3 linked regions of the Silvibacterium dinghuense genome follow. The protein of the gene in region 1 interacts with the protein of each later gene in a pairwise test. Links are inferred from orthologs where the notes say so. Each region holds a gene or a part of one and is shown in the gene's direction. Other genes may lie near its edges. The genes, in order: dnaE, ESZ00_RS18250 and dnaX.

What was found.
Region 2: the proteins of dnaE (region 1) and ESZ00_RS18250 interact in binary tests that used the Escherichia coli proteins (3 or more experiments, as listed by UniProt). The link is inferred for Silvibacterium dinghuense from one-to-one orthologs.
Region 3: the proteins of dnaE (region 1) and dnaX interact in binary tests that used the Escherichia coli proteins (3 or more experiments, as listed by UniProt). The link is inferred for Silvibacterium dinghuense from one-to-one orthologs.

The regions. Positions count from the first base shown.
Region 1 is NZ_SDMK01000002.1:562,492-570,617, reverse strand. The notes cover bases 4,078-8,126. They hold dnaE (DNA polymerase III subunit alpha), read left to right. Parts: upstream 4,078-4,410; coding sequence 4,411-7,926; downstream 7,927-8,126. Other genes in these bases: ESZ00_RS11540 (acetyl-CoA carboxylase carboxyltransferase subunit alpha), read left to right, coding at 8,038-8,126; ESZ00_RS11550 (sensor histidine kinase), read left to right, coding at 4,078-4,324. In the rest of the region: potassium-transporting ATPase subunit KdpA, read right to left, coding at 1-323; kdpF (K(+)-transporting ATPase subunit F), read right to left, coding at 325-414; ESZ00_RS11560 (outer membrane beta-barrel protein), read right to left, coding at 545-2,014; ESZ00_RS11555 (response regulator transcription factor), read right to left, coding at 2,098-2,787; more of ESZ00_RS11550, read left to right, coding at 2,846-4,077. UniProt on the Escherichia coli protein: DNA polymerase III is a complex, multichain enzyme responsible for most of the replicative synthesis in bacteria. This DNA polymerase also exhibits 3' to 5' exonuclease activity. The alpha chain is the DNA polymerase catalytic subunit.
Region 2 is NZ_SDMK01000005.1:107,201-114,075, reverse strand. The notes cover bases 2,287-5,084. They hold ESZ00_RS18250 (pyridoxal phosphate-dependent aminotransferase), read left to right. Parts: upstream 2,287-2,998; coding sequence 2,999-4,171; downstream 4,172-5,084. Other genes in these bases: ESZ00_RS18245 (beta-galactosidase), read right to left, coding at 4,238-5,084; ESZ00_RS18255 (glycoside hydrolase family 16 protein), read right to left, coding at 2,287-2,863. In the rest of the region: ESZ00_RS18265 (GNAT family N-acetyltransferase), read left to right, coding at 200-1,066; ESZ00_RS18260 (lysophospholipid acyltransferase family protein), read left to right, coding at 1,087-1,827; more of ESZ00_RS18255, read right to left, coding at 2,006-2,286; more of ESZ00_RS18245, read right to left, coding at 5,085-6,304; ESZ00_RS18240 (M24 family metallopeptidase), read right to left, coding at 6,378-6,875. UniProt on the Escherichia coli protein: Shows aminotransferase activity with methionine and histidine as substrates, and to a lesser extent also with phenylalanine.
Region 3 is NZ_SDMK01000001.1:6,428-13,498, forward strand. Bases 1,446-4,439 are described here. They hold dnaX (DNA polymerase III subunit gamma/tau), read left to right. Parts: upstream 1,446-1,865; coding sequence 1,866-4,013; downstream 4,014-4,439. Other genes in these bases: ESZ00_RS00055 (GNAT family N-acetyltransferase), read right to left, coding at 1,446-1,788; ESZ00_RS00065 (YbaB/EbfC family nucleoid-associated protein), read left to right, coding at 4,029-4,352; ESZ00_RS00070 (MBL fold metallo-hydrolase), read left to right, coding at 4,419-4,439. In the rest of the region: ESZ00_RS00045 (tetratricopeptide repeat protein), read right to left, coding at 1-560; ESZ00_RS00050 (SET domain-containing protein), read left to right, coding at 633-1,094; more of ESZ00_RS00055, read right to left, coding at 1,222-1,445; more of ESZ00_RS00070, read left to right, coding at 4,440-5,408; ESZ00_RS00075 (MarR family winged helix-turn-helix transcriptional regulator), read left to right, coding at 5,437-5,919; ESZ00_RS00080 (alpha/beta hydrolase), read right to left, coding at 5,960-6,613; ESZ00_RS00085 (ring-cleaving dioxygenase), read right to left, coding at 6,610-7,071. UniProt on the Escherichia coli protein: Part of the beta sliding clamp loading complex, which hydrolyzes ATP to load the beta clamp onto primed DNA to form the DNA replication pre-initiation complex.

The DNA.
Region 1 (8,126 bases):
TTCCAGGCCAGGGCCTGCTCGACGCCGGGCAGACCCTGCGGGTTCCAGGGGAGGATATGCTGGAGCCGCTGGATGGCATAGGTCAGCAGCATGGAGACGAAGCTGAAGAGCATGACGGCTGTGCCGTATTCACGCCAGTTCATCTCTTCCTCGTGCTTGACGCCGCAGAGTCGGTAGACCAGCATCTCGACGGGGCGGATGACGGGATCGAGGAAGGTTTTACGCCCTTCGAATACAGCAGCCATGTAAAGGCCAAGAGGGCGCATCAGTATTACAACTGCAGCGAGCAGCAGAAGAATCTGCAGCCATCCATTCGCGGTCATTTCAGAATTTCTCCGGGGAAAGCAGCGCAAAGACCAGATACACCAGCAGCGCAATGGTGAGCAGGACAACGATCAGGGTAGTGATATCCATGGTTTCCTCAGGGGCTACCTTAGCCGCTCGCAGGCGGCGAGATAGAGCAGGGCCACAATGAAGAAGGCCGCGGTGATGACGAGCATAAGTATGTCCAGCACAATTGCTCCTTGCGTAGTACGAGGGCTTGTTACCAGGCGCCTTGCCGTCCTCCGTACCACCAGACAAGGCCGAGCGTGGCGGTGGTCTGGTGATCGGAGAGCAGTCCTGTTTTGTCGGTTAAAAAGAAAGGCACGTTTGTCCAGTCGCGACGGTATTCCATGCGTGCCAGCAGATTGTCAGCAAGCTTGTATTCGTAGGTGAAGGTGCCTTCCTTGAGCGCCTGCGTCGTGCCGCTGAAGAGACCGCCACGGTCGGAGAGATATTCCGTGCGTGCGGTGAGCGCGGTGCGGGGCGTCCATTGGAAATGCACATAGGCGGCGCCGCCATCCACATGCGAGGGCGCGGAAGATTCGCCGGGAGCGGCGTTGGCCCACTCGCGTTCGATGACGTAGTCGCCTTCGCCGGTGAATGAGAGGCGCGGGTTCACGGTCCAGGTGGCATAGCTGTCGAAGATATGAAGCTTGCCGTCGGGCGCCGGTGAGATCGGAGTGAAGCAGAGGCCGGGTTGTACCGGCGTGGTGCAGCCGGTGGATGTAGTTACGTCGGGATGGTCTTGCCCGAGGTAATAGTTGATCGTCCAGGCGACGCTCTTTGCGGGTTGAAGGTTGAAGCCGAAGAGCTCGTCCTTGAAGGAGTTCGTGGGCTCGGTCTGGTTGGTGCCGTTCACGATCCAGTAGTTGGCGGTAAGCCAGCTGTTGACCTTGTACGAAGTGCGTATGCCCATGTGATAGAAGGGCAGATAGTTGAAGAAGAAAGACCGGGTGTAGTTCAGCTGGTCCTTGGTGTAATTGCCTTCGGCGCCCAGCGAGCTGGCCCACTTGCCGAAGTCCACATTTAGACCCGAACCGACGGGGACGACATAGGTGCCATAAGCCTGGAAAATATTCCGGTAGATATCGGGGCGGGGTTCATTTTCAGGGTTGCCCTGGCTGGTTTCAGTCGCCTGGCCGAACTGCAGGTCGAGGCGCGCGCCGTAGCGGCGGCCATGGGAGACATCGGGATCGAGGTCGAAGACGATTCCGGCCTGGTTCAGACTGAAGGCGTTGCTCAGGACATCGTAGGCACGGAGGTAGTCGACGCGGCCGATGGGATGGTTGAAGTCGTACTCGTAGTAGCCGTCGATGTCATACCCGAGCGTGGCGCCGCCGGGAAGCTGCGTGGGGAGGATCGATACCGCGGCTGCCGGGGGCGAAGCCGGCGCGGGAAGCGTTGCGGACGGCGGGGTGGGGGAAAGTTCCTTGGTGGCCGCGGTCAGGCTCGAGGCTTCTGTGGTGGCAGTGGCCGAGTCGGCGTGGGATTGCCGACCGATCTCAGCTTCGAGCGCGCTGACGCGCTGCTCAAGAAGCTTGACGGTATCGCGCAGCTGCTGCACTTCGCCGTCATTTGCTGGAGGCTGCTGCGAATTGGACGCCGCAGAGCCTTGTGCGACGAGAGGCAATGCCAGGAGGAGCAGACCGATCAGAATCAGAAACTTCGAGGTGTCACGCAGGGTTGTCATACTGAGATCATCGACTAAAACTCAGTAAACAAGCAGGACGCTAAGCACCTCGTAAGGGATTTATAAGGAAGTCGTAATGGGTGCTATTCGGTGCCTCCGTCAGGGAGGAAGCGATAGCCCACCCAGGGCTCGGTCTGAATGTATTCCTTGCCGCTATCCCCTTGCAGTTTCTTGCGCAGCTGGCCGACAAATACGCGCAGGTATTCAGGCTGTTGCGCAGATTGCGCACCCCAGACGGCAGTCAGCAGTGCGCGGTGGGTGAGCACCTTGCCGGCATTGCGGGCGAAGAGCAGCAGCAGGTCGAATTCCTTGGGGGTGAGGTGCACAGAGCGGCCTGCAACGGTGACTGCGTGGGCCGCGATGTCGACGATAAAGTCACCGACCGTGACGGGGGCATCGGTGACTCGTTCCGGGGCGCGGCGCAGGTGCGCGCGGACGCGGGCCATCAGTTCCTGGATGCTGAAGGGCTTGGTGACATAGTCATCCGCTCCGGCATCGAGCGCTTCGACTTTGGAGCGTTCCTGTTCGCGGACCGAAAGCACGAGGATAGGCACCTTGCTGCGGGTGCGGATGGCGCGGCAGAGCTCGACGCCGGTCATGCCGGGCATCATGAGATCGGTGATGATCAGGTCCGGCGCCCACTCTTCGAAGAGATGCAGTGCCTCTTCGGGGTCGTTTGCGGTGCGGACATCATAGTTTTGTGCGGAGAGTGCGGTGCGCAGTACGCGAGTGATCTGCGCTTCGTCGTCGACGACAAGAACTCGTTCAGCCATGGTTTTACCAGGGCGCCGCTTGGGGCCCATCGTTCCTGACTGTATCATCGACGCGAGTATGGATCGACAGAGCGTGCGCCGTGAGCTGGTTTCGTTCCTGGGCATCACCGCAGCGGCGGTGGCTGTGGCGCTGGTTTGCCGCTACCTTGCAGAAATCAACCAGACCACCGCGGCACTCACCTTCCTGGTGCTGGTGCTGTTGACTGCATCACGCTTCCGAATCGTTCATTCGATCTATCTCTCGGTGTTGTGCGCGCTGCTCTATAACTTCTACTTTCTGCCTCCGATCGGGACCTTCACGATTCACGATCCGCAGAACTGGATTGCCCTGGGCGCGTTTCTCTCTGTGGGCATCCTGGTGAGTCATCTCTCGGATACGGCTCGGCAGCAGACGCGTATCTCGGAGGCGCGGCGGCAGGAAGTGGAGCAGCTCTACGGCTTCAGTCAGCAATTGATGCTGCAGGATGATTTCCGTTCGCTGGCAAGACAGGCACCGTCGATTGCGGCGACGATTTTTGGTTTTCGGGCCGTGGCGCTTTATGTGCGGGATCATGACGCGGCACACTACTCGGACCCTGAGGCTGTGCTGCTTCCGGCAGCGGAGTTGCGCAAAGCGGCCCTGGCACTCGAGACGGGGGCGCGCGCGATTGATGGCGCGCAGGTGGTGCCGCTGATGTTCGGCATGCGCTCGGTGGGGGCTCTGGCCGTGCTGGGCAGCAGCGCTTCGCATGTACAGCTCGAGGCTATCGGCGCGCTGGTGGCCATTGCACTGGAGCGCGCGGCCACCATCGAACAAAGTACGCACGTGGAGGCTGCACGCGAGAGCGAACGGCTGCGTTCGGCGCTGCTCGATTCTGTGACACACGATCTGCGTACGCCGCTGACCTCGATCCGCGCGGCGGCATCGACACTGCTCAGCCACCCGAATCTGCCGAACGAAGGGCGTTCGGAAATGTACGCGGTGATCGAAGAGGAGTCGGCGCGGCTGGACCTGCTGATCGGCCGTGCCGTGGAGATGGCCCAGCTGGATGCGCAGGGTATTCAGGTAAAGCCGAAGCCCGAGAAAATTGCCGATCTGGTGGCGATGGCGCTTGAAGAGGCGCGCGGCCCGCTGGGCAACCGCGCAGTCACAGTGGAGATTCCGGATAACCTGCCGCGGGTGCTGCTGGATCGCGAGTTGGTGCGGCGGGTGCTGCGGCATCTGATCGAAAATGCGGCACGTTATTCGCCGGATGCCTCATCCCTGCGCATCTGGGCACGCGTTGAGGACTACCGGCTGATGGTGAGCCTCGAAGACCGGGGGCCCGGAATCGATGAGGCGGATCAGCCGTATATTTTCGACAAGTTTTTCCGGGGGCGAAACCAGAAGCCGGGTACATCGGGCACTGGCATGGGGTTGGCGATTGTGAAGGCCATCATGATCGCGCATGGCGGCGGGGTGACGATGGGCAACCGGCCCGGCGGCGGCGCTATTTTTACCCTGTGGCTGCCTGCCGATGGGCAGGGCGCGTCTACAGAAGAGCCTGTGCGTGACTGAGATTTTGTACCGGGTTTTCCTCAGCCGTAACATGCAATGCCTATGCGGATACGGCGAGCCATGAGGAATAGAATCGAGGAAGAATCATGGCTGAATTCACGCACCTGCATATCCATACCGATTACTCCCTCCTCGATGGAGCCTGCGACGTAGAAAAGCTGGTCAACCGTGTTGCCGATATCGGGCAGTCAGCAGTCGCAATCACGGACCACGGCAACATCTATGGCGCGGTGCACTTCTTTGAAGCCGCGAAGAAGCGCGGCATCAAGCCGATTCTGGGCTGCGAACTCTACGTCTGCAAAAAAGAAGACCATCGCGCCGATCCGCAGGGCGACGATTACAACCACCTGCTGGTGCTGGCCGAAAACGAAGAAGGCTACCGCAACCTGGTTCGCATCACCTCGGAGGCTTCGCTGCACGGCTTCTATCGCAAGCCGCGTATCAGCAAGAAGTATCTGGCCGAGCATGCGAGCGGGCTGATTGGATTTTCGGGGTGTCTTTCCGGTGAGCTATCGGAGAACCTGCTGGCAGGGAATTACAACGCTGCCCGCACGACCGCGGCACAGTACCAGGACATCTTCGGGAAGGGGAATTTTTTCCTCGAGATCCAGGACCAGGGGCTGGAGCTGGAAAAGAAGATTCATGCCGATCTGTTCCGGATTGAAAAAGAGCTGAACATCCCGCTCGTCGCGACCAATGACAGCCACTATCTCTGCGAGGATGATTCGCATGCGCACGAGGTGCTGCTGTGCGTGCAGACTGCGGGTTCGATCCACGATCCGAAGCGCTTCAAGTTCGATTCCGATCAGTTCTTCGTCAAGACCGCGGCGGAGATGGAGAAGGTCTTCTCGCATGCACCGGAGGTAGTGAGCCGGACGATGCAGTTCGCCGAGCGCTGCAATCTGAAGCTGAGCAAGGTAGATAATCCCTTCCCGGAGTTTGCCGTTCCGGACGGGCATACGATCGACAGCTACTTCGAGCAGGTGTGCCGCGAGGGTTTCCGCAAGCGTCTGGATACGGCGGTTCGCCATCTGCAGAGCCGCGGGCTGTTGCGGCATCCGATCGAGGCTTACGAGGCGCGTCTGGAGCGCGAAATTTCCATCATCAAGCAGATGAAGTTTCCGGGCTATTTCCTTATTGTCTGGGACTTTATCCGCTATGCGCGCGAGCACGATATCCCTGTCGGCCCAGGGCGTGGTTCGGCGGCGGGATCGCTGGTCGGATACGTGATGGAGATCACGAATATCGATCCGCTGCAGAATGAGCTGCTCTTCGAGCGCTTTTTGAATCCCGAGCGCGTTTCGATGCCGGATATCGATATCGACTTCGATATGAACCGGCGCGGCGAGGTGATCGAGTATGTCACGCGCAAATATGGGCGCGAGCAGGTGGCGCAGATCATCACCTTCAATACGATGGCGGCCAAGGCCTCGATCAAGGACGTAGGCCGTGCGCTCGACATGCCGTATGGCGACGTGGATCGCATCGCGAAGCTGATTCCGGCGACGATCGGCGTAACCATCGAGCAGGCACTGAAGGACTCGCCGCCGCTGCAGGAGGCCTATGACGGCAACCCGCAGATTCGTGAGCTGATCGACACGGCGCTCAAGCTCGAGGGGCTGGTGCGCGGTGCCGGTGTGCACGCGGCCGGCGTCGTGATTGCTCCTCGTCCGCTGACAGACCTGGTGCCGCTAAGCCGCAGCAAGAACGATGAAATTGTGACCGCCTATGACATGAAGGCGGTCGAAAAGATGGGCCTGCTGAAGATGGACTTCCTCGGGCTCACCACGTTGACGGTCATCCATGATTGTCTAAGGCTCATCAAGAAGAACCGCGATGTGACGCTGGATCTTGAGACGATTCCGCTCGACGACCAGGAGACTTACGAAAAGGTTTATCACCGTGCTCTGACATCAGGCGTCTTCCAGTTTGAATCGGGCGGCATGCGCGACGTGCTGCGCCGGTATAAGCCGACGTCAGTGGAGGACCTGACGGCTCTCAATGCGCTTTACCGTCCTGGCCCGATTCAGGGCGGCATGATCGACGACTTCATCGAGCGCAAGTGGGGACGGCGCAAGGTGGAGTACGAACTGCCTCCGCTGGAAACCATTCTCAAGGAGACGCTGGGCGTCATCGTCTACCAGGAGCAGGTGATGCAGATCGCCAACGTGCTCGCCGGCTATTCGCTGGGCGAAGCCGATCTTCTGCGCCGCGCGATGGGTAAGAAGGATCCGGCTGAGATGGCGAAGCAGCGCGACCGCTTCGTTTCCGGCGCACTTGAGAAGAGCTTTCCGAAGGACAAGATTGTCCGCATCTTCGATCTGATGGAGCAGTTTGCGGGATACGGCTTCAATAAATCGCACTCGGCAGCCTATGCGCTGCTGGCGTATCAGACTGCATATCTGAAGACACATTATCCGGTCGAATTTATGGCTGCGCTGCTGACGTCGGAAATTTCGAAGCCGGAAAACGTGGTGAAGTACATCAAGGAATGCCGCGAGATGGAGATCCCGGTGGAACCGCCGGATGTGCTCTTCTCGGACGCGGACTTCACGCCGCACGGTAATGCAATCCGTTTCGGGCTGACTGCGATCAAGAATGTGGGCCGCAATGCGATCGATTCGATTCTGGCTGCGCGCAGCGAGCTAACAGAGACAGGCAAGAGCTTCTCGTCATACTGGGAGTTCTGCGAAAAGATCGACCTGCGGCTGATCAACAAGCGTGTGCTGGAATCGCTGATCAAGGCGGGCGCGCTGGATTCGTTCGGACGTCGTTCCCAGCTGATTGCAGCGACGGACAAGGCCATCGAACAGGCGCAGAAGTCGCAGCGGGACATGGCATCGGGACAGCATGGACTGTTCGGCATTTTTGATGATCATCCGGCGGCAGCGGCAGTGGATGATCTGCCCAATGTCGCCGACTGGGATGAGAATCAGCGTCTGCAGTCGGAGAAGGAAGTACTGGGCTTCTTTGTCTCGGGGCATCCTCTCGACAAGTATGCGGACAAGCTGCGGAATGTTTCCGGCGTGGTGGATACGGCTGCCGCGCTCGAAATGAAGCAGTCCTCAGCGCCTCCGCGGCGCGGACAGCCGCAGGAGCCGGATGTGGCTGTGGCGGGCGTGATTGTTGGGTTGAAGGTAGCCAAGTCGAAGCGCTCGGGCGAACTGTATGCGGCGGCCTCGCTCGAGGATACAGTCGGCAAGATCGATATCATCTGTTTTCCGAAGGATTATGCGCGGCTGGCCGAGAGCCTGAAGATTGAAGTGCCGGTTCTGATCAAGGGCAATATCCGGGCGGAAGAAGATGCGGCACCGAAGATTGCGATTGCATCGATTCAGCCGCTCGAGGATGTGAAGGTGAAGCTGCCGCTGAACATCCGCTTGAAGGTGCCGCTGGAGCGGGCGAGCGAGGCGACACTCGAAGAGCTGAAGGTACTGCTGGAGGCCGCTCCGGGACCAGGCAAGCTGATGCTGAGCCTGGAGCAAAAGGGCGAATACTGCGTCATCATGGAGCCGGCAGGCTTTGCCATTGCGGCGGACCGTGGGTTTATCGATCGCACGGAAGCGCTGCTGGGCCGGGGCGTGGTGCAGATCCTGGATTAAGGGGATGACATGCATAAGGGGCCGGCGGGTTTGTATTGCACCGCCGGCATCTCTACAATCGGGAGAGCGACGCGAGCCGGTGAATTTTCCGGCAATGCCGCAACTGTATTTATGACTGATCACGCTCAAGGCACTGCACCGCACCTTACTTCCGGCGTTGAAACCGTCCCCGCTGCATGGACCAAGACTGAATTGGCGCG
Region 2 (6,875 bases), on another replicon or contig:
GGTGCAACAGAGGAAGAAATACTTGCAACGCTCTTTCTGCGTTCTTGCTGCAGACAGGATAAAGCGTTCATCTCTTCCTGAAATCTGGAAGGTACTACACTTTATGGTACTGCCGAACCAGATCGGCGTTTAACGATAATTCGTTCTCTTTTAGCAAAACTTTAAGACACGTTTTGATCGTCACACGCATGATATCAGCATGATGACCCCATATCATGCTGCTGAACTGCCGCATGAAGCCAAGGGAAGCGGTCAGGTAGAGATGGAAACCCGTGTGTTGCCTATCTCTTTTCCTCTCCCCCAGGTGCCTGCTGTCCCTGTATTCCAGACCTCCTCTGAGAAGGGGAGATATGAGATCCGGGTTGCTCAGTCACTCGCCGAACGTGAAGCGGCATGCCGTCTTCGCTTCCGGGTCTTCAATATCGAACTAGGCGAAGGTCTTTCCAGTTCTTACTCCACGGGCATGGATCAGGACGGCTTCGACTTATTCTGCGACCACCTCATTGTAACGGACCGCACGCGCGGCGAGGTCGTCGGAACTTATCGCATGCAGTCCGGCGCGATGGCTCTGCGCAATATCGGCTACTACAGCGATCAGGAGTTTGACTTATCTCCTTATGAGCCTGTGCGCAGCCAGGTGCTCGAGCTGGGGCGCGCTTCCATCGACCGTGAGCATAGAACAAGCGAAGTGCTGAACCTTCTCTGGCGCGGCATTGCACTTTATGCGCGCAATCATGGTTTGCGCTATCTCATCGGTTGCTCTTCACTGAACTCCGAAGACCCGCTTGCCGGCTGGTCTGTGTATGAACAGCTTTCTCCCTTTCTGGTACCGGACTCTTTCCGTACACTGCCGCGCGCGGACTATGAACTTCCTCCCGCAGTGCTCCAGAGTGAGATACAGGAGAAAGTACCTCGCCTCCTCAGGGCGTACATTGGCGTAGGAGCAAGGATCGGCAGCACACCGGCATGGGACAGGGAATTTCGCACGATCGACTTCTTGACGCTGCTGGACCTCGAGAATCTGAGCTCGGCGGCTCGCAATCGCTTCCTCGGCGCAGGAGCCTGATCGCAGAAAGCAGGGTACGTGTGCGGGCCGCTGTGCGGGCGGTGCGTCTCCTCCTGACGCTGCTTGAACTTCTGCTGCGGTTTGCTCTGCTCTGGATGCGGTGTGGCGGCAGAATCAGCCGGATCGAGCGTGCTCTCTGGCTGCATGCATCCTGCCGGCGGGTCACTTCGCGGCTGGGCATGCAGGTTGTAGCCGAGGGCACAGCGCCACAGCGTGGCCTTGTTGTCTCCAATCACCTGAGTTATCTGGATATTCTGTTCTTCGCCACGCTCGGACCGTGTGTTTTTGTCTCTAAATCCGAAGTGCGTAGCTGGCCGCTGTTCGGATTATTGGCCGCATGTGGCGGAACGATCTTTGTCGAGCGTGGGCAGAGTTCGGTGCTCGCCTCGGTTTCTACCCGGATGCGCGAAGCCTTTGCTGCCGGGCTTCCTGTTGTGCTCTTTCCGGAAGGCACAAGCACCGACGGCAGCCATGTACTTCCTTTCTTCCCGGCGCTCTTCGAGGCTGCGCTGAAGGCGGAAGAGCCGATCACCGCTGCAGCCATTGCCTATCATGCAGACGATGCGACCGAGGCCGAACTTTGTTATTTCGGCGATATTACCTTTGGCCCGCATTTGCTTTTTGCTCTTGGCCGTCGCGGAATTCGCGCGCGCATTACCTATCTTTCATCCGAGCCGGCCTATCCCGACCGCCGCATCGCGGCGCGGCAGACGCGGCAATGGGTCATGGAGCAAAGGATGAAAGGAATAAGAGGCAATTAGAGCTGTTGCAGAGTATCCATGCCATTTCTGGCCTTGTGCAGGGTGGCGTTTTCTTGAGGAAAACGCCACTGGAAGAAAGCAGCTTCGAGATATGGCCGCTCTGCAACTGCTTCCGACGAAAGCGTTGTTATCGGTATTTCCGGGTAAGACTGTATGTCCCCGCATTTACTAACACGTTTTAGTGCGCCGGTACGAGCGAATAGACCCGCACATAGTCCACCAGCATTTCCTGAGGAAATATGCTGGTGCGATCCGGAGCGCCGGGCCAGTCGCCGCCTACGGCAAGATTCAGCAGCAGGAAGAAGCGCCTCGAATCGAAAGGCCAGATGCCGCCGGCCTTCAGGTCGGCCGGAGTATCGATAGCGTAGGGCCTGGATGGATCGTCCACATAGAAGCGGACCTCTTTCGGCGACCACAGGATGCCGAAGGTATGGAAATCATCGGCAAACTTCGCGCCGCCCGGCAGCGGATACATGCTGGTGATGGAAGTGCCGGTGAAGCCGAGTCCATGAATCGAGCCATAATTGATGGTCGGTGTCTTACCTACGCTCTCCATAATGTCAATTTCGCCGCAGGCCGGCCATTGCACGCGGTCGATATCGTCGCCGAGCATCCAGAAGGCCGGCCAGAGCCCCTGGCCAGCAGGCATCTTGATGCGTGCCTCGATGCGGCCATAGAGAAAGCTCTTCAGCCCCTGTGTCTTGAGCCGTGCCGAGGTGTAGATGCCTCCGCCGAGCGAATGCGCGACGATGTGCAGATAACCGTCGCCGCCGACATAGGCATTCGGGCTGGCTGGATTGCAGGGAGCTGCGTCGGACTTCCATCCGCAGTAGGTCTCAAGCTCGTGGTTGCCCCAGCGGTTTGCCCCGGTGTCGAAGGTCCAGTTCTGCGGATCGGGCAGGCTTTGCGCCGGGCCGTTGAATTCGTCCGACCAGACGAGCTGCTCCTGCGCCCGGGCGGTGCCTGCGAGTGATACCAGCATGGCTCCCAGCAGCCATGCAGCCGCACCTGCGGAGATACCCCGACGCTTCTTCATCCTGTGAACTCCCGGCTCATTTTTCTTAGGGCTCATTTTTCCTTGAAGGATAGTGCAGGGGAAAGGCATGGTCCACTCCGGGCGCCTTTTCGGTGGATTCCCGTTTCGCAGAGTGCCATCATGGATGCATTCCTTATGGCTACCGCGACCACGAAACTGCACCTCAGCCAGATTGCTCCCCACGTCGTCCAGTCCGAGATTCGCTCGATGAGCGTCGAGTGTGACCGCCTCGGCGGCGTGAACCTTGCGCAGGGGATCTGCGACACCGAGGTGCCCTCACCGGTGGTCGCGCGCGCGATCGAAGCGATCCACGACGGCTACAACATCTACACGCGCCTCGACGGCGTGGCGCCGCTGCGCCAGGCTATTGCCAGGAAGCTCGCCCGCGACAACGGGATGCAGGTGGATCCCGAAGCCGAGGTGCTGGTCACCTCCGGAGCGACCGGCGGCCTTTATGCGGCGGCGCTGGCGCTGCTCGATCCTGGGGATGAGGTCATCCTTTTCGAGCCGTTCTATGGCTATCACCTGAATACGCTGCTCTCGCTGCGCATCAAGCCGGTGGCTGTGCCGCTGGCGATGCACACCTGGGAGCTCGATCTCGACCGGCTGCGTGCCTCGATCACGCCGAAGACGCGCGCCATTCTCGTGAACACGCCGTCGAACCCCTGCGGCAAGGTCTTTTCGCGTAAGGAGCTCGAGGCCATTGCCGAACTGGCCATCGAGCACGATCTCTTCGTCTTTACCGACGAGATCTACGAGTACTTCGTCTTCGACGGCACGGAGCACATCAGTCCGGCCACGCTGCCCGGCATGCGCGAGCGCACCATCACCATCTCCGGACTCTCGAAGACCTTCAGCATTACCGGCTGGCGTATCGGCTATCTGGCAGCGGACAAGCGCTGGACGGGCGCGATTGGCTATTTCCATGACCTGACATACGTGTGTGCTCCGTCGCCCTTCCAATATGGTGCGGCTGCCGGACTCATGGAGCTTCCGCGTACCTTTTACGAGAGTCTTTCGAGTGAGTATCAGCTCAAGCGCGATCAGCTCTGCGCGGCGCTGACCGATGTCGGCCTGACTCCGGCGGTGCCTGCCGGTGCCTACTATGTGCTGGCCGATGTTTCCCGCCTGCCGGGTGAGACGGCTCGCGAGAAGGCTCGTAATCTGCTGCGGGAGACGAAGGTTGCCGCCGTGGCGGGTACGGCGTTCTTCACCGAGGGCCGGGGTGAGAATCTGCTCCGCTTCTGCTTTGCCAAGCGCGAGCATGATCTCGAGCGTGCCTGCGAGCTGATCCGCTCTCTTAAGTAATCTTTGCTGTTACAAATGAAAACGCCGGAGGCATTTGCCTCCGGCGTTTTCTGTTTAGAGCTGTCGTTATTGTGCGAGAACGGCTACACCATATTTTTCGAGGCTCACGGACGAGGTGTTGCCTCCGTGGAGCAGGTCGCGCATGCCGGTAGGCAGGCTCACCTGCTGCGTATCCGTGGTGTGGTTGATGAAGATGAGCACGCGCTTGCCGTCGCCGGAGCGCTCGCAGACTTCGACGCCCTCGGGCACGCCCGGAATGAGCGGCTTGATGCCCGCGTCATCGAGGATCGAGGCCGTCAGCTTGTCGAGCAGCGGCTGCTCGAGCCATGCGCCGATGTAGGTGATGGTGCCCTTGCCCACCTGCCGCGCGACCACAGCGGGCTGGCCGTCGAGCCATCCGTTGCTCGCGCCATAGCGCATCAGCACCTTGGTCTCCGATGAGGCCACGGCGATGGTTTCAGCCCAGATCTCTGCCTCGCCTGTGCCTGCGTCGCCTTCCACCGGTACCGGCTTGTCGAGCGCGTAGAACTGCGAGACGTTCGCCCCCAGCGCATCGGCCAGCGGACCCGGCTGGCGCTGAGGATTCAGCGCATCGTAGCCGTCCTTCATGCCTGAGCGCGGACCCAGCACCAGATGGCCACCCTGCTTCACGTACGCGAGCAGGTGATCGCCCACATCCTGCGGCAGCACGTTCAATGCCGGAGCGACGACCAGCTTGTACTGATCGAGCGGCGCATGCGCGCTGATGACGTCCACAGCCTGTGCGCCATCCCGCAGCGGGCGATAGAAGGCCGTCATCTCCGCGGTGGGCGAGAACTTTGCGCTGTGGCGCTGGAAGTCGATGGCCCAGCGGCTGTCGAAGTCGTTGATAAGCGCGACCTCGGAGTGGGGTGAGGTGCCGGCGAGCGCCTTGCCCGTCTTCTCGAATTCCTCGCCGACCTGTTTGACCTCGTCATAGACCGGTACCGGCTTGCCGTCGATACCGACCAGCACGCCGTGGTATTCCTCCTGCCCATTTGGCGCGGCACGCCATTGCCAGTACTCCACCGCATCGGAGCCGTGGCCGATGGCCTGCCAGGCCAGGTCGCGGGTCTGTCCCTTGTCGAGCGCGTTGTTGGTCGGACGCCAGTTGACGAAGGCCGGTTCGGTCTCCATCACCCAGAAGTTCTTCTGCTTGTAGCCGCGCGTCAGGTCGTGGCGCAGGCCGTTGTCATAAGGGTCGAGCACATCGGTGCTGATGTAGTCGTCCCAGGCGGCGATGTCGAGCACCGAATGCTCAATGTACGAATCGAAGCCGTCGAACCAGCCCATGGTGTTGGTCGTGATGAACTGGCGCTTGTCGGCATGTGGACGGATGGCGCGGATCTGGTTCTCCGAATAGCTCTTCCACGTCTCGCTGACGAAGTGCTTCCACTCCAGGAGCAGCGCCGGGTTCTCATCCGAGTTGTGGGCCGGAATCTGGTCGAAATCGTTGTACGACTGGCTCCAGTACGCGGTCGCCCAGTGCTTGTTCAGATTGTCGATGGTGCCGTACTTTGTCTTGAGATACGCATGCCACTGCGCGATGGCGTCCGGATCGAAGGAATCGGCGGCCAGTTCGTTGTCGAGCTGCCAGCCGACGACATCCGGATTATGACCGAAGCGCGTGGCCATCTCCTCGGCGATCTTGAAGCCCAGTTCCCGGTACTTGGTGCTGGCAAAGGAGAACTGCTGGCGGTTGCCATGTTCGTCGCGGCGGCCCCAGTTGTCGACACGCAGCGTCTCAGGATACTTCTGCGTGAGCCATGCGGGAGGCGCGGCGGTCGGTGTGCCGAGGATCACGCAGATGTGGTGTTTCGCCGCCAGCGCGATGGCCTTCTCCAGCCATTCGAAGTGATACTCGCCTTCGCGTGGCTCCATGGAGCTCCAGGCAAATTCGCCGACGCGTACGAGATGGATATGCGCGGCTTCCATGCGCTCGAGATCCGGCTCCCACTGCGATGCGGGCCACTGCTCGGGATACCACGCCGCCCCCACCAGGAGCGGTGGCTGATCGGCATACTGCGTGGCCTGCGCCGAGGCAAACGGCGCGGTCACGGTGACGCAAAGAGCCGCAACGGCAGCGCGGCGGCACAGCGAAGCAAATACCCGCATTCTCTCTCGCTCCTCTGGACAGCACCGTGGCGCTGTCCAGTTCGATATGGGCAGACCGGATGGCCTGCCGGGCTTATTTCACCAGCACATTCGACGCCCGGTAGAGGGTGCCGTCAAGTTCGGTTTCAATGACGGGCAGCGTCGGCGTCGCGGTGAGCACCTCGACACCGTTTCCGGTCACGATGACCGTGTCCTCTACCTTGGCGCCGCGCAGGCTGGGGTTATACGCATAGGCCTGCGGCAGCGTGACCCGCTCCTTGCCTTCGGGCGTGATGACCCATTCGCGCGCGACGTAGCCGCAGGGGCCTCCCTGGTGATGGAGACGGATGTCATCCGGCGCTCCGGCGGCTGCATAGGCTTTGGCCGCGGTGGAGAAGAGTTCGGCCGAGGTCACTCCCTCGCGCGTGGCATGATGCAGCGCGGCGTTGATCCGGGCTACGTGCTCGTAGTTGGCCAGCAGCTCGGCCGGAGGCTGGCCGAAGTGCACGAAGCGGGTGATGGAAAGGATCAGGCCATGCCGGCGCGCACAAAGGTTGAGCATGCCGTAGCGCTCCAGCACGCCGGCGCGGGG
Region 3 (7,071 bases), on another replicon or contig:
ATGCGGTAGTTGTCCACAGCCTCCTGCGTATGCTTCAGCCCCTGCGCCGATTTCGCCAGACCGAGCACCGCATCCGCATTGCCAGGATCCACCTCGGTGGCTTCCTTGTAACGTGCGTACGCCCCCTGGTAGTCACCGCGGGTGAAGTAGAAACCGCCTACTTTCACGTCTTCTTCCGCCATCTTCGGGTTGTGGATGAATCCCCCCGCTCCGTCCGAGATGCGGTTGGTGTTGTCGAGCGGCGATGCCACGCCGGCAAAGGCGCTGCGGCTCGAAGAACTGCCGTCATCGGTCTTCACCGGAGCTTTCGCACTCTCCGGCGCATTGGCCTCGGCCGCAGCTTTTTTTGAGATCGCTTCAGGGAACGGGTTGTCTGCCGCCGTGCTCGGCTTCTTTGCGGCGGCATCCGGCGTCTGTGCCGGAGTGTTTGCGGACTGCGAGGAGGAGGACGTGCTCTGTTGATCCTGATTCTGCTGTTGCGCAAACGCTGACGAGCCCAGAGCTACCCCCAGCAACGCGGACCACAGCACGCCATCACGGATTCGCAGGCATGGATTCATTTCTCTTCTCATCCTCTTTCAGTTTAGACCTTTGTCCTCTGCAAAGGGCTGTATACTCGGCCCAGAATCACCATGCCGCTGATCATCCGCTCTTCCTCTATCCATGCCGCCGGATGCTACACCACCGAGCCGATCCGCAGGCGCACCCGCATCGTCGAGTACACCGGCCCACGCATTTCCAAAGACCGCGCCGACGAAAAGTACGAGAACTCGCCGACCACCTATCTTTTCGGCCTGGGCAAAGGAGAAACCGTCATCGACGGCTTTGGCCTGGCCATGTTTATCAACCACTCCTGCGATCCCAACTGTGAGACGAAGGAAGTGAGGGGGCGCGTCTACATCTTCGCCCTCCGCGACATCGCCTCCGGCGAAGAGCTCACCTACGACTACAACCTCTACGATGGTGATGAGGACGAAGCTTACTGCAACTGCGGCGCACCCACCTGCCGCAAGTCCATGTATTCCCACGAAGAGCTCAGCCGTCGTGCCCGCGCCGCCAAGCGGGCGGCGGCGAAGAACAACGCTTCGGTTTAGGAATAGGGGATAGAACCCCGGGTGCCCCATGTCTCGCTTTTGAGACATGGGGTTTTCTCTGATCGAGGGGAAGAAACACATCCCGCGACCGAAGAGATCTTTGGAGCACCAGGCAACCGCCTACACCCTATTCCCTGTCTGTCTTCCCCATTCTCACAATCGGCAGCGTTAAACCATCCCCCAATTCCAGCTCTATCCGCCCTGTTTCTTCATATCCCCAGCGCCGATAGAGCGGCACCCCGGTCAGCGTCGCTCCCATCTCGAAACGCCGAAAGCCTTCCGCGCGCGCCGCATCCTCGCAATACTGCAGAAGAAGTGATCCAATGCCCTGCCTCGCCCAATCCGGATGGACGAAAAACGCCCGGATACGCGCCGCATCCACCGCCGGATCGAGCAGGCTCGCATCCCGGTCCGGACGGCGATCCGCGCCGAAGAGCGTCTGACGCCGGCTCCAGCCTCCGCACGCCGCCATCACCTCCGGCTGCGCCTGCGGGGAGACGACAAAATATGTCCGGTCGGCGATAAGCTGCGAATCCACGCCAAGATGCACCCCCACCGCCGCATCGCGCTGCGCCTGGGAGTAATCCCCGGCCTGCAACCCATGGACAGAAGCCTCGATCAGCGCCTTGAGCGCCGGAGCATCTGCTTCCGTGGCCACGCGAATCGCAAACCCTTTGTCGCTCTTCTTCTCCATTGCGTCCTCTTTCCCTGCTCCGTCCGGCGTTGCTTCCTCAGCCCCGCCCGATACAATGAACCGTTACCTTTTTCCCGATGGCTTATCAGGTTCTAGCGCGCAAATACCGCCCCCAGCGATTCTCTGACGTCGCCGGGCAGGATCACGTCACCCGTACCCTGCTCAATGCCCTGTCGCAGGGACGCATTGCCCATGGCTATATTTTCTCGGGTCACCGCGGCATCGGCAAAACCACCATCGCCCGCATCCTGGCCATGGCACTCAACTGCCGCCGCGAAATCGGCTCGCCGGAGCGCCCGACGCCGGAGCCTTGCTCTACCTGCGAGTCCTGCACCGAGATTCGCCAGGGCAACGCCGTGGACGTGATCGAAATCGACGCCGCCACCAATCGCGGCATCGATGAAATCCGCGAGCTGCGCGACGCCGCCCGCTATCGGCCCGCCCGCGACCGCTACAAGATCTACATTCTCGACGAGGCGCACCAGATCACCGATGCCGCCTTCAACGCGCTGCTCAAAACCCTCGAGGAGCCGCCCGACCACATCGTCTTCATGATGGCGACAACGCAGCCGGAAGACATCCCACAGACCATCCGCTCGCGCTGCCAGCACTTCAGCTTCCACGCCGTCCGCTTCGACGATATTCTCGAGCAGCTCCGTGCCATCTCCGTGCACGAAGAGGTTGGCGTAGAGGATGCCGCGCTGGCGTTGCTTGCCGAAGCCGGCGACGGCTCCATGCGCGACGCACTCTCCATCATGGACCAGGCCATCGCCTCGGCCCCCGTTATCGACGGCCGCCCGCAGCTCGATGCCGCGCAGATTCGCGAGCTGATGGGCTCGGTCCCCAACACCATCTTTGAAGGTTTTCTCGAAGCCATCGCCGAAGGCCGCACCGCCGCGCTCATCGAAGAGCTGAATCGCCTGCTCAACGCCGGCAACAGCCCTGCGCAGATCGCCCGCCAGTTCGTCCGCTACCTGCGCAACACGCTCATGGCTCGCATCGACGGCGAGCAGTCCGAACTGCTGCAGATCTCCGCCGACGAGCGCGCCCGCGCCGCTCGCTCCGCGCTGCTCTTCTCCGAGGAAGACCTCACCCGCTTCCTGCAGATCACGCTGCGCACCTTCGACGAGCTCAACTATCGGCAGGAACAGCGGTTTCACCTCGAGCTCGGACTCATCAAGCTGGTGCATCTCACCCGCCTGCTGCCGGTCGAGGAATTCCTCAGCAAACTGCCGCCCGCAGGCTCCACAGCAAGCCTTCCGCGCACCGCGGCCGCCGCGCGGCCGGCTCCTGCAGCTCCGAGGCCCGCAACTCCGGCACCAGCCCCTGCGCTGCGCCCAACGGCTCCTCAACCGGCGGCGGCACGACCGGAAGAGCCGGCTCGCCCCGCTTTCTCACCCTTTGAAGCAGACCGCTCGCGGAAAATGACGAGTGACGCCGGCTCCGGACCTTCTATCGAAGCTCCCAGCCAGCCTGTCATCGCATCGCAGGTCCGGCCTATCGCGGAACCACCCGCGCGGCCGATTCTCGATGCCCCCCCCGAGCCGGTCATGGCACCTGCGCCGGCACCGGTCAGCAACATCGCCGCCGTCCTGCCCGATCCGGAGCCCGAACCGCTCACAGCTGCCCCCATCGAAGCCCTGCGCCCCACATTGGAAACGCGTCCGGAGCCGGTCGCCGTGAGCACGGTTGCCGCAGCTCCCGAACCTTTCGCCGTTGCGCTTCAGGAGGAAGACGAGCCCGGCCGCGCCCCTGTCGGCAAAGCGGAAGTAGAGTCCCCTCTGACCAATGGAGCCCTTGCCCTGGCGCAGGAACCGTCTTCCTCAGTAGACATGGCCCTTATTCAGGACACGGTCTGCTCCGCGCTCGACGCCCAGGGACACAGCACCGCATCCGTGCTGCTCTCCTCCGGCCAGTGGCGTGAAAAAGGCGACACCATCGAGGTCGAAGTCGGCATCAAGAAGACAATGCTTGGCCTCACCATGAATGCCGAAGCAGAAAAGATCTGTAAAGCCGCGCTTCGCGCCATCGGCATCAACCACAAGCTGACCTTTATCCACGGCGAGGCGAAGGCGCCCGGCTCCGGCCCACGCCCCGCATCCACGGCCTCGGCCGCAAGGGGCAGCATCCAGTCCATCGCTCTCGAGAACCCGCTCGTCAAACGGGCGCAGGAACTCTTCAACGCAGAGGTGCGCAGCGTCCTTGACCTGCGCCCAGGAAAGTAAAAGAGGCAAAACGCAGTGAACCCCTTCAAGCTCCAGGAAATGCTTGGCCAGGCCAAGGAAATGCAGGAACAGATGCAGCAGAAGCTTGCCCAGTCCGTGGTCGAAGGCTCCTCGGGCGGCGGAGCCGTGACTGTCCGCATGAACGGCAAGAAAGAAGTCCTCAAACTCTCCATCGACCCCTCTGCCGTCGCCGGACTGGGCAGCGCAGCCGATATCGAGATGCTCGAAGACCTCATCACCGCCGCCTTCAACGAGGCCGGCCGCAAGGCCGAAGAGATTCTCAAATCCAGTATGTCGGGCATGCTCGGCGGTCTCAATCTTCCTCCTGGACTTTTCTGATCGCCACTTCCGCCCGGAAACGCATCTATCTGCCCAGAGAGTGTGCGCACGAGAGAGCTGAAGCCGATGACGACACGACGCCACTTCCTCATCCAGACCGCGATTACCACCGGAGGCCTTGCCTTCGCGGCGTCGCGCGCATGGCCGCAGCAATCCGGAGCAGGCCATCCGCCGGCCAATCCGGCAGCGAACACCGGAGCCGCGGCTGCCGGCCTTATCGCCACCATGCGTACCAACGCGCGCACCACACCGATTCACAGCACCCGCCTCACTGACACGATCTACCTGCTGCAGGGCGTAGGCGGCAACATGCTCGTGCACCTCGGCCCGGATGGCAAGCTGCTCGTGGACTCCGGCATCGCCACCGCCACGCCCCAGCTCAAGGAACAGCTCGCAAAGTTCGATCCGCATCCGCTACGCCTGCTCGTCAATACGCACTGGCACTTCGACCACACCGACGGCAACGCCGCCATGCACGATGCGGGAGCCTTCATCCTCGCGCATGAGAACACCCGGGTACGGCTCTCCTCCGCACAGCGCGTAGAGATTCTCAACACGACATTTCCCCCCGCGCCCAACAGTGCTCTTCCCCAGGAGACCTTCGGGGATCGCGAAACGCTCTACTTCGACAACGAGCCCATCGACCTCGTCCACGCTCCGAATGCCCACACGGACTCGGATATCTTTCTCCACTTCCGTAACAGCAACGTCGTCCAGACCGGCGACCTCTGGTTCAACGGCATGTACCCGCTCATCGATGCCAATAGCGGCGGCTCCATCAACGGCATGATCCGCGGCGTCGATCAGCTTCTCCAGATCGTGGACGAGAAGACGAAGATCATCCCCGGTCACGGCGCGCCGGGTGATCAGTCCGCGCTCTCCGCATATCGCGACATGCTCGCCACCGTTGCCAATCGCATTGAAAAGCTCAAACTCGCCGGCCAGTCGCTCGCGCAGGTCATTGCCCAGCATCCGACTGCCGATCTCGACGCCACCTGGAACAAAGGCATGATGACGCCAGAAATGTTCGTCACCGTGGTCTACAACACGCTTTAAGCGCACCCGCGCAGAGAAACTGAAAACGATGTCCGACGCAACAGCCAGCAAGAAGGAAGAAGTCAGCGCGCCGCGCCTCTGGGTGAACCTCGCCCGTGCCTACGGTGCTCTTGCCGCCTTTGTTCAAAGTGCGGTGGAAAAGGAAGGCCTCGGACTTACCGACTTCATGGTTTTGGAGGTCCTTCTGCACAAGGGGCCCATGACCATCTCGCAGATCGGCTCCCGCGTGCTGCTCGCCGCTCCGTCGATGACTGCCGCCATCGACCGGCTCGAGCGCGAAGGCTACGTCGAACGCAGAAACTCCGAAGAAGACCGCCGCATCCGCCGCATCGAACTCACAGGAAAAGGCCGCGGCTTCATCCAGAAGCTTTTCCGCCGCCACAGCGAAGAGCTCGAAGAGGTCATGAACGTGTTAAGCACCACGGAAAAGACCCGCCTGCGCGCCTCGCTGAAGAAAGTAGGGTTCAGCGCACAGGCAGCAACGGAACGGATTCGCGCACAGGCAAAGTAACGGGCATCCCACGTCTCGCATGTGAGACGTTGACAACAAACTACACCCTATCCCTGTACCCTGCCTCCAGAAACTCCTGCGCCAAACCAATCTCGGCAGCCGACACCGTGTGCGAACGCCCAGGAAAACGCTGCGCCGTGACCGCCGCGCCCATCTCACTGAGCACCGCGGCCGACTCTTCCACCCGGCTCCACGGCACATGCGGGTCGGGATCGCCGCTCAGCAGCAGAGCAGGCGTCCCGGCAAGCGATCCCGCATGACGCAGATCACTGCCCGGCTCGCCGATCAGGCCTCCAGTGAAGGCGATCAGTCCCGCATACCGCGCCGGATGGCTGGCGACAAACTCTGTCGCCAGGCACGCACCCTGCGAAAAGCCCGCAATCACAATCCGGTCCTCGCCGATGCCGCCGCGCTTCACTTCCTCGACGATAGCTGCCAATTTCTCCAGAGCGGAGGAAAGCCACGGCTCATTCTGCGCCCGCGGGGCAAGAAACGAATAGGGATACCAGGTGTGATTCGCTGCCTGCGGCGCAATCATCGCCAGCGACGCTTTTCCTATCGCCGCCCCCAGTCCCAGAATATCTTCGGCGCTCGCGCCCCTGCCATGCAGCAGAATCAGCGCGCCCTTCGCCGAAGCGAGCCGCGCGCCGGCGGTCAACACCGGCGCGCCTCCATGCCATGTCTGCGTGCTCACGCCCGCACCTCCTTCGCTGTTCCGAGCTTGATTGCCGGCAGCCGCTGCTCGATCTCCTCGCGATGCTTCTCCAGCCACTCCGGCAGCTTCAACGTCTGCCCCAGCGTCTCCACCGGCTCATCCGACAGGAAGCCCGGCGGGTCCGTCGCCAGCTCGAAGAGCACACCACCCGGCTCGCGGAAATAGATCGAGTGGAAGTACGTGCGGTCGAGCACCGGCGTCACGTTGTAGTCCCGGGCTAACTCGCCGCGCCATACCAGCTCATCCTCGTCATCGCGCGTCCGAAAGGCGATGTGGTGCACCGTCCCTGCACCCATGTGTCCATAGTTCGCATTCGGATCACGCTTCAGATCGATATGCCGTCCCAGCGCATGGCCTGGCGCAGTAAACCGCACCCGGTCGCCCTCTGTTGCCGCCTTCGCAAATCCCATTTGCTCCAGCAGACGGCTCGTGGCTTC